DNA from 2 places in the Massilia sp. 01N417 genome. Region 1 is predicted to be linked to the other one. Evidence: riboswitches for the same ligand, from Rfam matches in the RefSeq annotation. Region 1 holds a riboswitch; the other holds the start of a gene.
The links. Region 1 has a riboswitch for thiamine pyrophosphate ahead of AC1DOQ_RS24665 (TonB-dependent siderophore receptor). Riboswitches for the same ligand answer to the same signal wherever they lie in the genome.
Positions count from the first base shown of each region.

Region 2: it holds a riboswitch for thiamine pyrophosphate, as region 1 does, so the genes downstream of both, thiC (phosphomethylpyrimidine synthase ThiC) here and AC1DOQ_RS24665 (TonB-dependent siderophore receptor) in region 1, are expected to answer to the same signal.

Region 1 covers NZ_JBFTRS010000030.1:49,566-55,698, forward strand. The annotation lists gene AC1DOQ_RS24645 (glutathione S-transferase) at 1-31, opposite strand, end outside; gene AC1DOQ_RS24650 (DUF535 family protein) at 309-1,271, shown strand; gene AC1DOQ_RS24655 (iron-containing alcohol dehydrogenase) at 1,358-2,515, shown strand; gene AC1DOQ_RS24660 (hypothetical protein) at 2,672-2,815, shown strand; TPP riboswitch at 2,875-2,977, shown strand; gene AC1DOQ_RS24665 (TonB-dependent siderophore receptor) at 3,035-5,221, shown strand; gene AC1DOQ_RS24670 (AAA family ATPase) at 5,231-5,764, opposite strand; gene pnuC (nicotinamide riboside transporter PnuC) at 5,761-6,133, opposite strand, start outside.
Region 2 covers NZ_JBFTRS010000003.1:231,025-237,157, forward strand. The annotation lists gene AC1DOQ_RS04830 (MOSC domain-containing protein) at 1-614, opposite strand, end outside; gene AC1DOQ_RS04835 (DUF6159 family protein) at 671-1,507, opposite strand; gene AC1DOQ_RS04840 (hypothetical protein) at 1,528-2,307, opposite strand; TPP riboswitch at 2,437-2,537, shown strand; gene thiC (phosphomethylpyrimidine synthase ThiC) at 2,730-4,610, shown strand; gene thiS (sulfur carrier protein ThiS) at 4,616-4,819, shown strand; gene AC1DOQ_RS04855 (thiazole synthase) at 4,844-5,635, shown strand; gene thiD (bifunctional hydroxymethylpyrimidine kinase/phosphomethylpyrimidine kinase) at 5,632-6,133, shown strand, end outside.

The DNA of each region.
Region 1 (6,133 bases):
TCGTCGGCCAGTAAAAAAGTTCGTACACCATGCGACGCTCCTCATCGTATTCGGGATGACTCAATTATTCATTAGGATTTCGATGTTCGGCGCGGCAATCGTGCTAGTCTTGCGACTGGCAACCTCTGCCTGACAAAAAATCAACAAGAGACATCGTGATCACGAATAAGAAAACCCCAGGGATGCGTTATCGAGCGTGGCGATCTTCACCTGCTTAGCATTTTATTTCCGTTGAGCAAGATCACCGTGCCGCGAAAGCCGGTGAGCCAAGATAGAACCACCCCGATAATGAATGCCCGGAGCGCACCATGATTTTCGCTCACCTCACCAAGCACTGGATGGCCCGCCGCAGCCAGTACAGCCTGACCTCCTGGATCCTCTGCATCGCGCGCAGCCTGCGCGTGCTGGCCTATATGCGCGACCATCGCGCCCTGTGCCAGCTCGGCGTCTACCGCAACCACGTCGCGCTGCCGCCGAACGACGACCCCTTCCACCACCTCAGTCACCGCGACTACCTCATCAAGGGCCTGTCCGCGCGGCGCCGCGTGCAGGCGGTCCTGAGCCACTACCGCTTCGAGGAAACCACCTTCAACGACGCCTACAAGCAGGCCGTCTACGGCGACCGCTGCCTGCCGCTGTGGCAGTTCGACGCCGAAGGCAGCAGCTTCATGATCCAGCTCGAAATGGCATCGCGCAGCAATGCCGAGGGCGACCTGACCCTGGCCCTGGTCGCCGACGGCAAATGCCTGCACCGCCTGTCCTTCAGCTGGCTGGAAGGCCACATGCTCGGCGTCGATGTACCGGTGGTGCCCTTCATCGCCCGTAACCAGGGCCGCTGGGTCGATTCCGGCGCCGCCTTTGAAGCCTTCGAGCACGTATTCCCGAACAATTCCCCCAGCTTCTTCTGCTTCGCCGCGATGCAGGGTGTGGCGCAGGCGGTCGGCATCGACCAGGTCGTGGCCATCCGCAGCGAAGACCACATCGCCTACGATCCCGATCCGGAAAAGCACTTCGCCAATGCCTACGACGGCTTCTGGAAGATCCTGGGCGGCGAGGAAATGGCGGGCAAGCAGGGCTACCGGATCGCCCTGCCCTTCTACGTCAAGCCGCTGTCCGAAATGCCGTCCAAGCACCGCAAGCGCGCCGCCCAGCGCCGCGAGCACTGGCGCCTGATCTGCGAATCCGCCCGCACGACCCTGCAGCGCCACCTGCTGCATGCCCGCGCCCACGTCGAGCATGCGGCGCCGGTGCTGGAGCCGGCGCAGGTCTGAACTCCCGCAGCGAACCGCCCGCCAACGCGCTTTTCCCCGCTTGCGCGATAATCCCCCTCCTCTGCAACCCGAGGGGGATTTTTATCTTGCTTAACTTCGACTTCCACAATCCTACCCGCATCCTGTTCGGCGAGAACCAGATCGAGCGCCTGGCGCAGCTGGTCCCGGCCGGCGCGCGCGTGCTGGTGCTGTACGGCGGCGGCAGCATCCGCGCCAACGGCACCTACGACGCGGTGATGGCCGCCCTGGACGGCCACACCATCTTTGAATTCGGCGGCATCGAGCCGAACCCCAGCTACGAGACCCTGGTCGAGGCCATCGCCGTGGTCAAGCGCGAGAACATCGACTTCCTGCTCGCCGTGGGCGGCGGCTCGGTCATCGACGGCACCAAGTTCGTTGCCGCCGGCAGCCTGTTGGATGGCGACCCCTGGACCATCCTCGAACAGCACGCAAAAAACGTGAGCGCGGCCCTGCCCTTCGGCGCGGTGCTGACCCTGACGGCCACCGGCTCCGAGATGAACTCCGGCAGCGTGATCACCAAAAAGGCCACGCAGGAAAAATACGCCTTCATGTCGCGCCTGGTGTTCCCGCAGTTCGCCATCCTCGACCCGACCCGCACCTTTACGCTGCCGGCGCGCCAGGTCGGCAACGGCATCGTCGACGCCTTCGTCCACATCATGGAGCAGTACATGACGGTGCCGGCCGACGCCAAGGTGCAGGACCGCTTTGCCGAGGGCCTGCTGCAGACCCTGGTGGAAGAAGGCCCGCGCGCGCTGGCCGAGCCCGACGACTACGGCGTGCGCGCCAACCTGATGTGGACCGCGACCCTGGCCCTGAACGGCCTGATCGGCGCCGGCGTGCCGCAGGACTGGTCCACCCACATGATCGGCCACGAACTGACCGCGCTGTACGGCCTCGACCATGCGCAGACCCTGGCGCTGGTGCTGCCGGCCATGCTGCGCGAACGCCGCGAGGCCAAGCGGGCAAAGTTATTGCAGTACGCGGCGCGCGTATGGGACCTGCGCGACGGCGACGAAGACGCGCGCATCGAGACGGCCATCGTCCGCACCGAGGACTTCTTCCGCGCGGTCGGCGTGGGTACCCGCTTTGCCGACTATGGCCTCGGCAAGGATGTCGTGCCGGCCGTCGTCGCCGCGCTGGAAGCCCACGGCATGACGCATCTGGGCGAAAGCGGCGAGGTCACGCTGGAGGTGAGCCGCAAGGTGCTCGAGCGCTGCATCTGATGTCGACACACGGCGGGGTGCGGGCACTGCCGTGCACCCCGCTTTGCCCTGGCAGGCGAGACCGTCAGAACGAACATTGCATGCATCGCCTGGGGCTCCCTGCTCTGGAAGCCGCAACCCCTGAAGCTGGCCTCGGGCTGGCACCGCGACGGTCCGTTGCTGCCGCTCGAATTCGTCCGCCAGAGCGACGACGACCCGGAACTGGCGCCCGCCCACATCGACACGGCCTACCGCCGCCTCATCGAAGCCCGCCTGGGCTGGCGACCGTTGCGCGAAGCCTACATAACGCAGAGAAGCTGAGCGCCATCCGGCGAGCATTGCCAGACTCGCCACGCGCGCCCGCATCCGTGCTACACTCGCGCCTTCGCTAGGGGTCCTGGAAGCCGATCTGCTTCCGGGTGAGAGATACCCTTCGTACCTGATCTGGATAATGCCAGCGAAGGAAAGCGCAACGCGGTGCCTGAGATGGCGCCCACTCCAGTTTGCCCTTCCCCAAGCCGGCGCGAAGACGAGCAAACAATGAAACCACAACTGAAGTACCCGATCCTTGCCTGCGCCATCGCGCAAGCATTCTCCCTCAACGTCCACGCCCAGGAACAGAACGGCCAGCCGATCGCCGAAGTGGTCGTGACCGGCACCCGCGCCGGACTGGAACGCGCCGCCGTCGGCGGCTTTTCCGAATCCTCGCTGTGGGAAACCCCGGCCTCGATCAGCGCGATCGGCCGCACCCAGATGCAGGACCTGTCGATCCGCAACACCACCGAGGCCATGCGCTACGACGCCTCGGTCAGCGACGCCTACAACGCGGTCGGCTATGCCGAACAGTTCTCGATCCGCGGCTTTGCCCTCGACAACAACTACAGCTACCGCAAGGACGGCTTCGCGATTCCGGGCGACACCCAGATCCCGCTGGAGAACAAGGAACGGATCGAGGTGCTGAAGGGCCTGGCCGGCCTCACCGCCGGCGTCGCCACCCCGGGCGGCATCGTCAACTACGTCACCAAGCGCCCGACCAATACCCCGCTGCGCTCCGCCACCGTCGAAGTGAGCGAGCGCGGCACCCTGTACGGCACGGTCGACCTGGGCGGACGCTTCGACGACCGCCGCTTCGGCTACCGCATCAATGCCGCCGCCGCCGACCTGCACTCCTATGTGCGCGGCGCCAACGGCGACCGCCAGTTCGTGTCCGGCGCCTTCGACTGGCAGATCAGCCCGGACGCGCTGTTCCAGGTCGACTTCGACTACCAGCACAAGGCCCAGCTCACCGCGCCCGGCTACCAGCTGATCCGCAACGAGGTGCTGCCGTCCGGCGTCTCCGCCAAGCTGCTGCTGAACGACCAGCCCTGGGGCCGCCCGGTCGATACCCGCGACACCAACCTCGGCCTGCGCTTCGAGTACAAGCTGGCGGACTCCTGGCGCGCGACCATCGCCGCCAACAAGCACTGGTTCAAGCGTAACGACTACACCGCCTTCCCCTACGGCTGCAGCAACGAGGGCGAGGGCTACTATCCGGGCTTCTGCTCGAACGGCGACTACGATGTCTACGACTACCAGAGCGTGGGCGAGCGCAAGACGCCGTGGGGCCTGCAGGCGATGCTGCAGGGCCGCTTTGCCACAGGCGGCCTGCGCCACGAGCTGACCGTCGGCGCCTCATATTCGGAGCGCCACGACAGCTTCGGCGACTATGTCTACGACTACGTCGGCTACAGCAATATCTGGCATCCGCTGGACACCCCGCACGCCGGCCCGGACCGTGTCACCGGCCCCGTGTTCGAACGCCGCAGCGACCAGGAGAGCGCGCTGTTCGCCCAGGACATCGTGACCATCACGCCGCAGCTGACCCTGCACGGCGGCCTGCGCCACGTCGAGACCAGGCGCCGCGATTGGGAAGACGACCGTCCGGTCGTGCACACTGCCGGCTACGTGGCCAGCCGCGATTCCTTCCTGCTGCCGAGCGTCGCCCTGGTCTACAACCTGAACCGCGACTGGAACGTCTACGGCTCCGCGAGCCACGGCCTGCAGCATGGCGGCATCGCGCCGATGGAAACCTCGAACGAGAACCAGGTGCTGGAACCGGGCCGCTCGAAGCAGTTCGAACTGGGCGCCAAAGGTTCCGTGCGCGGCGTGAACCTGTCGGCCTCGCTGTTCCAGATCCGCCAGGGCCTGGAATACACGGACCCGAACCGCACCGTGGCCGTGGTCGTCGACGGCGACACCGTCCAGCGCCACCCCTATGTACGCGGCGGCCGCGAGACCCACCGCGGCATCGAGCTGTCGGCGGACGGCAAGCTGGCGTCCAACCTGCAGGCCGGCCTGTCGCTGATGGCCCTGAACACCCTGCAGGACGGCACCGGCGATCCGACCATCGACGGCAAGCGCGTCACCGACGTCCCCAACTTCAAGTCGACCGCCTGGATCGAATACGCCGTGCCGCAAGTGCCCGGCCTGAAGGTCGACGCCAACTGGCAGTATTCGGGCAAGAAGGCCTTCGACGTCGAGAACCGCGTGTTCGTGCCCGACTACCACGTGTTCGGCCTCGGCGCCGCCTACGCCATGAAGCTGGGGGTGACGAAAGTGACGCTGCGCGCTCGCGTCGACAACCTGTTCGACAAGTTCTACTGGCGCGACGTCACGCCGGCGCTGGGCGGCTACCTGCTGCCGGGCGCGCCGCGCACCTTCCGCGTATCGGGGCAGTTCGACTTCTGATTGCGAAGCTCAGGGAGGACCGAGCAGGTCCTCCACCTGGCGCAGCCGCTGCGCCAGGTCTCCCTCCAGCAGCGTGAACCGGATGCCCCGTTCGCGCAGCACCGCCAGCAGGCAGTCGTGGACCTGCTTCCTCACCGCTTCCGATTCGCGCTGCAGGCCGTCCGGCACCCAAGGCAGGTCGAGGCCCGCGACCAGGGTTGCCGCATAGTCGTGCGCGGCCTCCATCTCCAGCAGCTCCACCGGCACCCGGCCCCAGTAGATGCGGCTGTAGACCGCCGTCATCAGCGGCGTGGTGTCGCAGAACAGGAAGCGCCGCGCATCCTTCGATGCGGCCAGGGCATCCTCGCGCTCGCGCTGGGCACGCGCGATCGCGGGCTGGTCGTGCTCGAAGGGCACGCGCTGCTCGGTCTCGACGAACTCGCGCAGGTATTCCGGCACCCACAGCGTGCCGTAGCGCGCCGCCAGCGCCGGCGCCAGGGTCGACTTGCCGGTCGACTCGGCGCCGAGAATCGCGATCCGCGCCGGCAGCGCGCCGCGCGTCATCGCGCCCCCTCGCGCGCCGCACGCGCCCAGGCGCGCAGGCCCAGCACCGCCATGCCCACGAACACCGCGTACAGGATCGCGGTCAGGTGCAGGTCCTTGTAGACGTACAGGCCGACGTAGAGGATGTCGACCACGATCCACACATGCCAGTTCTCGACCTTCTTGCGCGCCGCCAGCAGGGTGCCGAGCAGGCTGCCGGCGGTGAGGAAGCCGTCCATGTGCGGCACGTCGGTGTCGGTGCAAGCATGCAGGAACCACGACAGGATGAAGAAGCCGAGCGCCCATCCGGCCAGCGACCAGATCCAGCCCCTGGCGTCCAGGCGCGTCACCACCAGCGGTTTGTCATCCTCGCCGGTACCGCGCAGCCAC
Region 2 (6,133 bases), on a different contig from region 1:
AGGAAGGCCGTGTAGTCCTCTTCATAGGCTTCCAGCCCCGCCACCACCAGGTTGGGCCGGAAGCGGTCCATCGGCAGGGCCGCGCGTCCGGCCGCGCGCAGGCGCAGGTTCAGGTCGTCGAGCGAGGACTGGCCGATCAGCAGCAGCGGATAGCCGTCGGCGAAGCGGGTCTGCGACGGCAGGCCGCCGGTCCACTTGACGCTGGTCGGGCGCACCACGTCCTGCCGGAAGCGCACCAGGCGCAGGCGTTCGCGCGCGTCCAGGGCTTCGGCGAACCAGCCGGCGGCGACGTCGCCGCAGTCGGCCGCGCGGACGTCGTCGTCCCAGATCTGCACGTGGCGGACGGGTTCCTCATGCCAGGCGAGCGGCAGCAGCAGGTCGCCCATGCCGGGACTGCTCACGCGCAGGTTGCCGCCGTCGGGACGCGGCCGGATCAGCGCCATGCGCGGGAATTCGCGCTGGGTCAGGAACTGGCCGGACGCCGTGACCAGCATCCATTCGCGGTCGTGCACGCCATGCGCGGCCAGGCCGGTTTCGAGGAGAGTGGCTTCCTGCACCGGCATGCCGGCGCAGGATTTGATCGGGTAGAGGAGCAGCTGGGACAGGGTGGGCATCGCGGCGCTTGAATCGACTTCAGGGCCGCATAGTATCGCACCAATGCCTGCCGGCTTCAGGACTTTTGCCGGAATGCCGACGCCAGGACCGGGCCGTCGAAGCCGGGCGCATCGCTGCCGTAGAGGGCGTAACGGTACAGCACGGCCGAATAGATGCCGCTCAGCGTGGCGTGCATCAGCACGCAGCCGAAGAAGGCCAGCAGGACGATGGCGACAAACACGCCCACCACCACCGTCCCGGCGGCGATCTTCGCCATCAGCATGGCCAGCACGACGGCGCCGGCCAGCAGGCCGAGGTACAGCAGGCTGAAGGCGAGGTTCAGGCCGACCTGGCCGACGATGTTCTCGCCCCAGCTCCGCTTGAGCAGGGCCGTGCTCTCGGAGATCGAGTCGAGCGCGCCGCGGTCGCTGGTGGCGATCACCGGCACGACCAGGAAGGTGGCGACCGCCCAGCCGGCGCCGAGCAGGCCGGCGATGAGGCGGCCGATGAAACCGACCCGCTCCTGGATGGCGCGCAGGATCACGCCGATGGTGGCGGAGATGACCGCATAGCCGAAGATCGTGCCGATGCGGCGGTTGGCGATACGCAGGCCGTCGCCCAGGGTCGGGCTGCCGCCTTCGAGCCGCATCACGACCGCGCCCACCAGCGCCGTGTTGAAGTAGAAGATGACGAAGTACTGGACCACGTAGAACAGGAAGGCCGTCGAATACAGGCCGCCCTTGCCAATGCCGTCGAGCGAGCCCAGGCCGAGCAGCGGCAGCGCGAAGGCCAGCAGCACCAGGAACAGGGCGAAGCCGGAGATGATGGGGAACAGCATCAGGTGCTTGTCCTGCCTGAGCACCTGGGCGCTGGCGCCGACGAGGCGGAAACTGCGGCTGAGACGGTCGAACATGTTTTTTCTCCTCAGGATTTTTAATGGTCCAAGCCCTGCCGCCATGCTGCGAGCGCTTTCTGAACCTCGGCCGCTTCGCGCAAGGTCACATCCATTTGCACGTCGGCGACGGCCCCGCCGTTCTGGACGATGCGGTCGAACTCGTCGGCCAGCCGTCCCGCGCGCGACAGCAATTCGGCAGGTGCGTGCCGGGCTGCCAGCGATTTGCGGTCGAGCTCATCGCGCGACACGATCCGGTGAAAGCCGTAGATGAAGCGACCGATACGCTCGTAGGCCGGCACGCCGTCGCCACCTGCAGCCCGGCCGCCCAGCATCTGTTTTACATAGACCAGCCATTTGTCGTCGGGATTGAACCGGCCGTCGATCAGCTCGATCTTCTCGAAGCTGCGCCGGGTCGGTGCCATTCCGAGGAACACGAGGTAGCTGTTGCCGATGACGAAACCGGGACGGATGACGCAATCGGAGCCGTTCATCGTGCGCCCGCCGCCGCGAGCCCAGAACGCAAAGTCCGAATGATCGTTGTAGGTGGTGTCATTGCCATTGCGCTCCACGGGGCCGCCTGTCACCGTGAACACTTTCAGCTCCGCTCCCGCCAACCGCTCCAGCGTCAGAAAGCGGTATTCGACCTCATAGTCGTTCAGGGGAGTGGCGCCGACAACCTGCCCAACCGCCACGTCCGTCACCAGCTGAAGCTGTTCTTCGGGAGGGATTAGTTGCCTGGCCGGCGCTACGCGGCATGCCTCGGATGCCGCCGCGTGCAGGGCCAGCAGCGCGAATACAAGGCTGCGAATGGTCGTCATCGTTTTCATCGTGGGAAGCTTAGCAGGATGGATGGCGCAGAAATGCACGCAAAATCACAACTCGTACGTCCACATTGCCATCGTCCCAAAACCCACGTACACTCCGCCCGTTGCCTCTTCATGAGGCGGCAACAACGCTAGGGGTCCTGCGCCATCAACCGCGCGGGTGAGAAATACCCTCCGAACCTGATCTGGATAATGCCAGCGAAGGGAAGCTACAGAGTCCGCGTACGCCCTCGTGCTACGTTCCTCCGCACTCCTCCGCTGGATCGCCGATCTACGGGAGTCCCCAAAACCTGCTGCGCGTTGCATTGTCGGATTGCGATGCTCGCTGTACATCTCGTACAGCTGCGCTTCTCATCCAACACTGCTGCCGCTCGCGACGGTTTTGGTGCCTCCCTTCAGTGATACAAGGAGTGCACTTGAACGCCGATCCGAAATTCCTGTCCGCCAGCGCCACGGTCGATGCCGCGGCCGTGACGCCTCTTCCCAACTCGCGCAAGGTCTACGTGGCCGGCTCGCGTCCCGACATCCGGGTGCCGATGCGCGAGATCCATCAGTCGTCCACCTCCGCTTCCTTCGGCGCCGAGCCGAATCCGCCGGTCTGGGTCTACGACACCTCCGGGCCCTACACCGACCCCGAAGCGCGCATCGACATCCGCTCCGGCCTGCCCTGCCCGCGCTCCGGATGGATCCGCGAGCGCGGCGACACCGTCGAACTGGCCGGTCCCAGCTCGGGCTATGGCCAGGAACGCCTGCGCGATCCGAAGCTGGCCGAACTGCGCTTCGACCTGCAGCGCAAACCGCGCCGCGCGGCCGGCGGCCGCAACGTCACCCAGATGCACTATGCGCGCCAGGGGATCGTCACGCCGGAGATGGAATTCGTCGCCATCCGCGAGAACCTGCGGCGCCAGGAATACCTGCGCGGCCTGGAAGCCGCCGGCCCGACCGGGAAGAAGATGGCCGCCCTGCTGGGCCGCCAGCATCCGGGCCAGTCCTTCGGCGCTGCCATTCCCGCCGTGATCACGCCGGAATTCGTGCGCGAAGAGATCGCCCGCGGCCGCGCCATCCTGCCGGCCAACATCAACCACCCGGAATCCGAGCCGATGATCATCGGCCGCAACTTCCTCGTGAAGATCAATGCGAATATCGGCAACTCCGCCGTCACGTCCTCGATCGGCGAGGAAGTCGAGAAGATGACCTGGGCGATCCGCTGGGGCGGCGACACGGTGATGGACCTCTCGACCGGCAAGCACATCCACGAGACGCGCGAATGGATCATCCGCAACAGCCCGGTCCCGATCGGCACCGTGCCGCTCTACCAGGCGCTGGAGAAGGTGAACGGCAAGGCCGAGGAACTCACCTGGGAAATCTACCGCGACACCCTGATCGAGCAGGCCGAGCAAGGCGTCGACTACTTCACCATCCACGCCGGCGTGCGCCTGCCGTTCATTCCGATGACGGCGGACCGCCTCACGGGCATCGTCTCGCGCGGCGGCTCGATCATGGCCAAGTGGTGCCTGGCCCACCACAAGGAATCCTTCCTCTACACCCGCTTCGAAGAGATCTGCGAGATCATGAAGGCCTACGACGTCGCCTTCAGCCTCGGCGACGGTTTGCGCCCCGGCTCCATCTACGACGCCAACGACGAAGCCCAGCTGGCCGAACTGCGCACCCTGGGCGAGCTCACGCAGCTGGCCTGGAAGCACGACGTGCAGACCATGATCGAGGGACCGGGCCACGTGCCGCTGCACCTGATCAAGGAGAACATGGACCTGCAGCTGGAGCAGTGCCATGAAGCCCCCTTCTACACCCTCGGCCCGCTGACCACCGACATCGCCCCCGGCTACGACCACATCACCTCGGGCATCGGCGCCGCCAACATCGGCTGGTACGGCACCGCCATGCTGTGCTACGTGACCCCGAAGGAGCACCTGGGCCTGCCCGACAAGGACGACGTCAAGGACGGCATCATCACCTACAAGATCGCGGCGCATGCGGCCGACCTGGCGAAGGGCCATCCGGGCGCGCAGATCCGCGACAACGCCTTGTCGAAGGCACGCTTCGAATTCCGCTGGGAAGACCAGTTCAACCTCGGCCTCGATCCGGACAAGGCGCGATCCTTCCACGACGAGACGCTGCCGAAGGACTCCGCCAAGGTGGCCCACTTCTGCTCAATGTGCGGGCCGCATTTCTGCTCGATGAAGATCACCCAGGAAGTGCGCGACTACGCGGCTGGCGGCATGCAGGAAAAGGCGGTCGAGTTCATGCGCAAGGGCGCCGAGCTCTATCACAAGGAGTAAACGGCATGCTGGAGATCGAACTGAACGGCGCGGCGCACACGCTGCCGCGGGCCGCCAGCCTGCACGAACTGGTCGACATGCTGGAGCTGTCCGGCCAGGCGCTGGCGCTGGCCGTGAACCGCCGCGTGGTGCCGCGCGAGCAGTGGCGCACGACCCTGCTGCAGCCGCGCGACCAGGTGGACGTGGTGCGCGCCATCGGCGGCGGCTAAACTTTTTACGGAATCGGAGAACACATGAACCAGACCAAGGACCGGCCGCTCGTCATCGCCGGCAAGGAATACAACTCGCGCCTGCTGGTCGGCAGCGGCAAATACCGCGACCTGGACCAGACCGCGACCGCCACCGCGGCCGCGGGCGCCGAGATCATCACGGTGGCGATCCGCCGTGTGAACATCGGCCAGGATCCGCATGCGCCCAACCTGCTCGACGCGGTGCCGCCCTCGCGCTACACCATCCTGCCGAACACCGCCGGCTGCTACACGGCCAAGGATGCCGTGTACACCCTGCAGCTGGCGCGCGAGCTGCTGAACGGGCACAAGCTCGTCAAGCTCGAAGTGCTGGGCGACGAAAAAACCCTGTTCCCCAACATGCCCGAAACCCTGCGCGCCGCCGAAGAACTGGTGCGCGACGGCTTCGACGTGATGGTCTACTGCAGCGACGACCCGATCCAGGCGCGCATGCTGGAGGACATCGGCTGCGTGGCGGTGATGCCGCTGGCCTCCCTGATCGGCTCCGGCATGGGCATCCTGAATCCCTGGAACCTCTCGCTCATCATCGAGCAGGCCAAGGTGCCGGTGCTGGTCGACGCCGGCGTCGGCACGGCTTCCGATGCCACGGTGGCGATGGAGCTGGGCTGCGACGGCGTGCTGATGAACAGCGCCATCGCGCTGGCGCGGGACCCGGTGCGCATGGCGGGCGCGATGCGGCTCGCGGTGGAGGCCGGCCGCGAAGCGTACCTGGCGGGCCGGATGCCGCGGCGTTTCGCGGCCTCGCCCTCGTCGCCGATGGCGGGACGGGTCGGATGAGACCCTGCGTGCTGGTGTTTTCCGGCCTCGACCCTTCGGGCGGGGCCGGCATCCAGGCCGACATCGAGGCGATCGCGGCCCAGGGTGCGCACGCGCTGCCCATCGTCACGGCGCTCACGGTGCAGGACAACGAGCGGGTGTTCGAGGTGGCGCCGGTGGACGCCGGCCTGCTGACGCGCCAGGCCATGCTGCTGGCCGACACGATGCCGATCCGCGCGGTCAAGCTGGGCATCCCGGGCAATCTCGCGAATGCCGAAGCCATCGCCGGCATCGTCCTGCTGCTGCGCGCGCGCCAGCCGGCGCTGCCGGTGGTGCTCGACCCGGTGCTGGCCAGCGGCCACGGCGATGCCCTCGCACGCGGCAATGCGCTGGCGGCGCTGGCGCCGCTGCTGGCGGTGGCGACGGTGGCCACGCCCAACCTGCCGGAAGCGGCGGCGCTGGAGCTGTCCGGCTGTCCGCACGTGCTGGTCACCGGCGGCCATGGCGCTGGTGACGAGG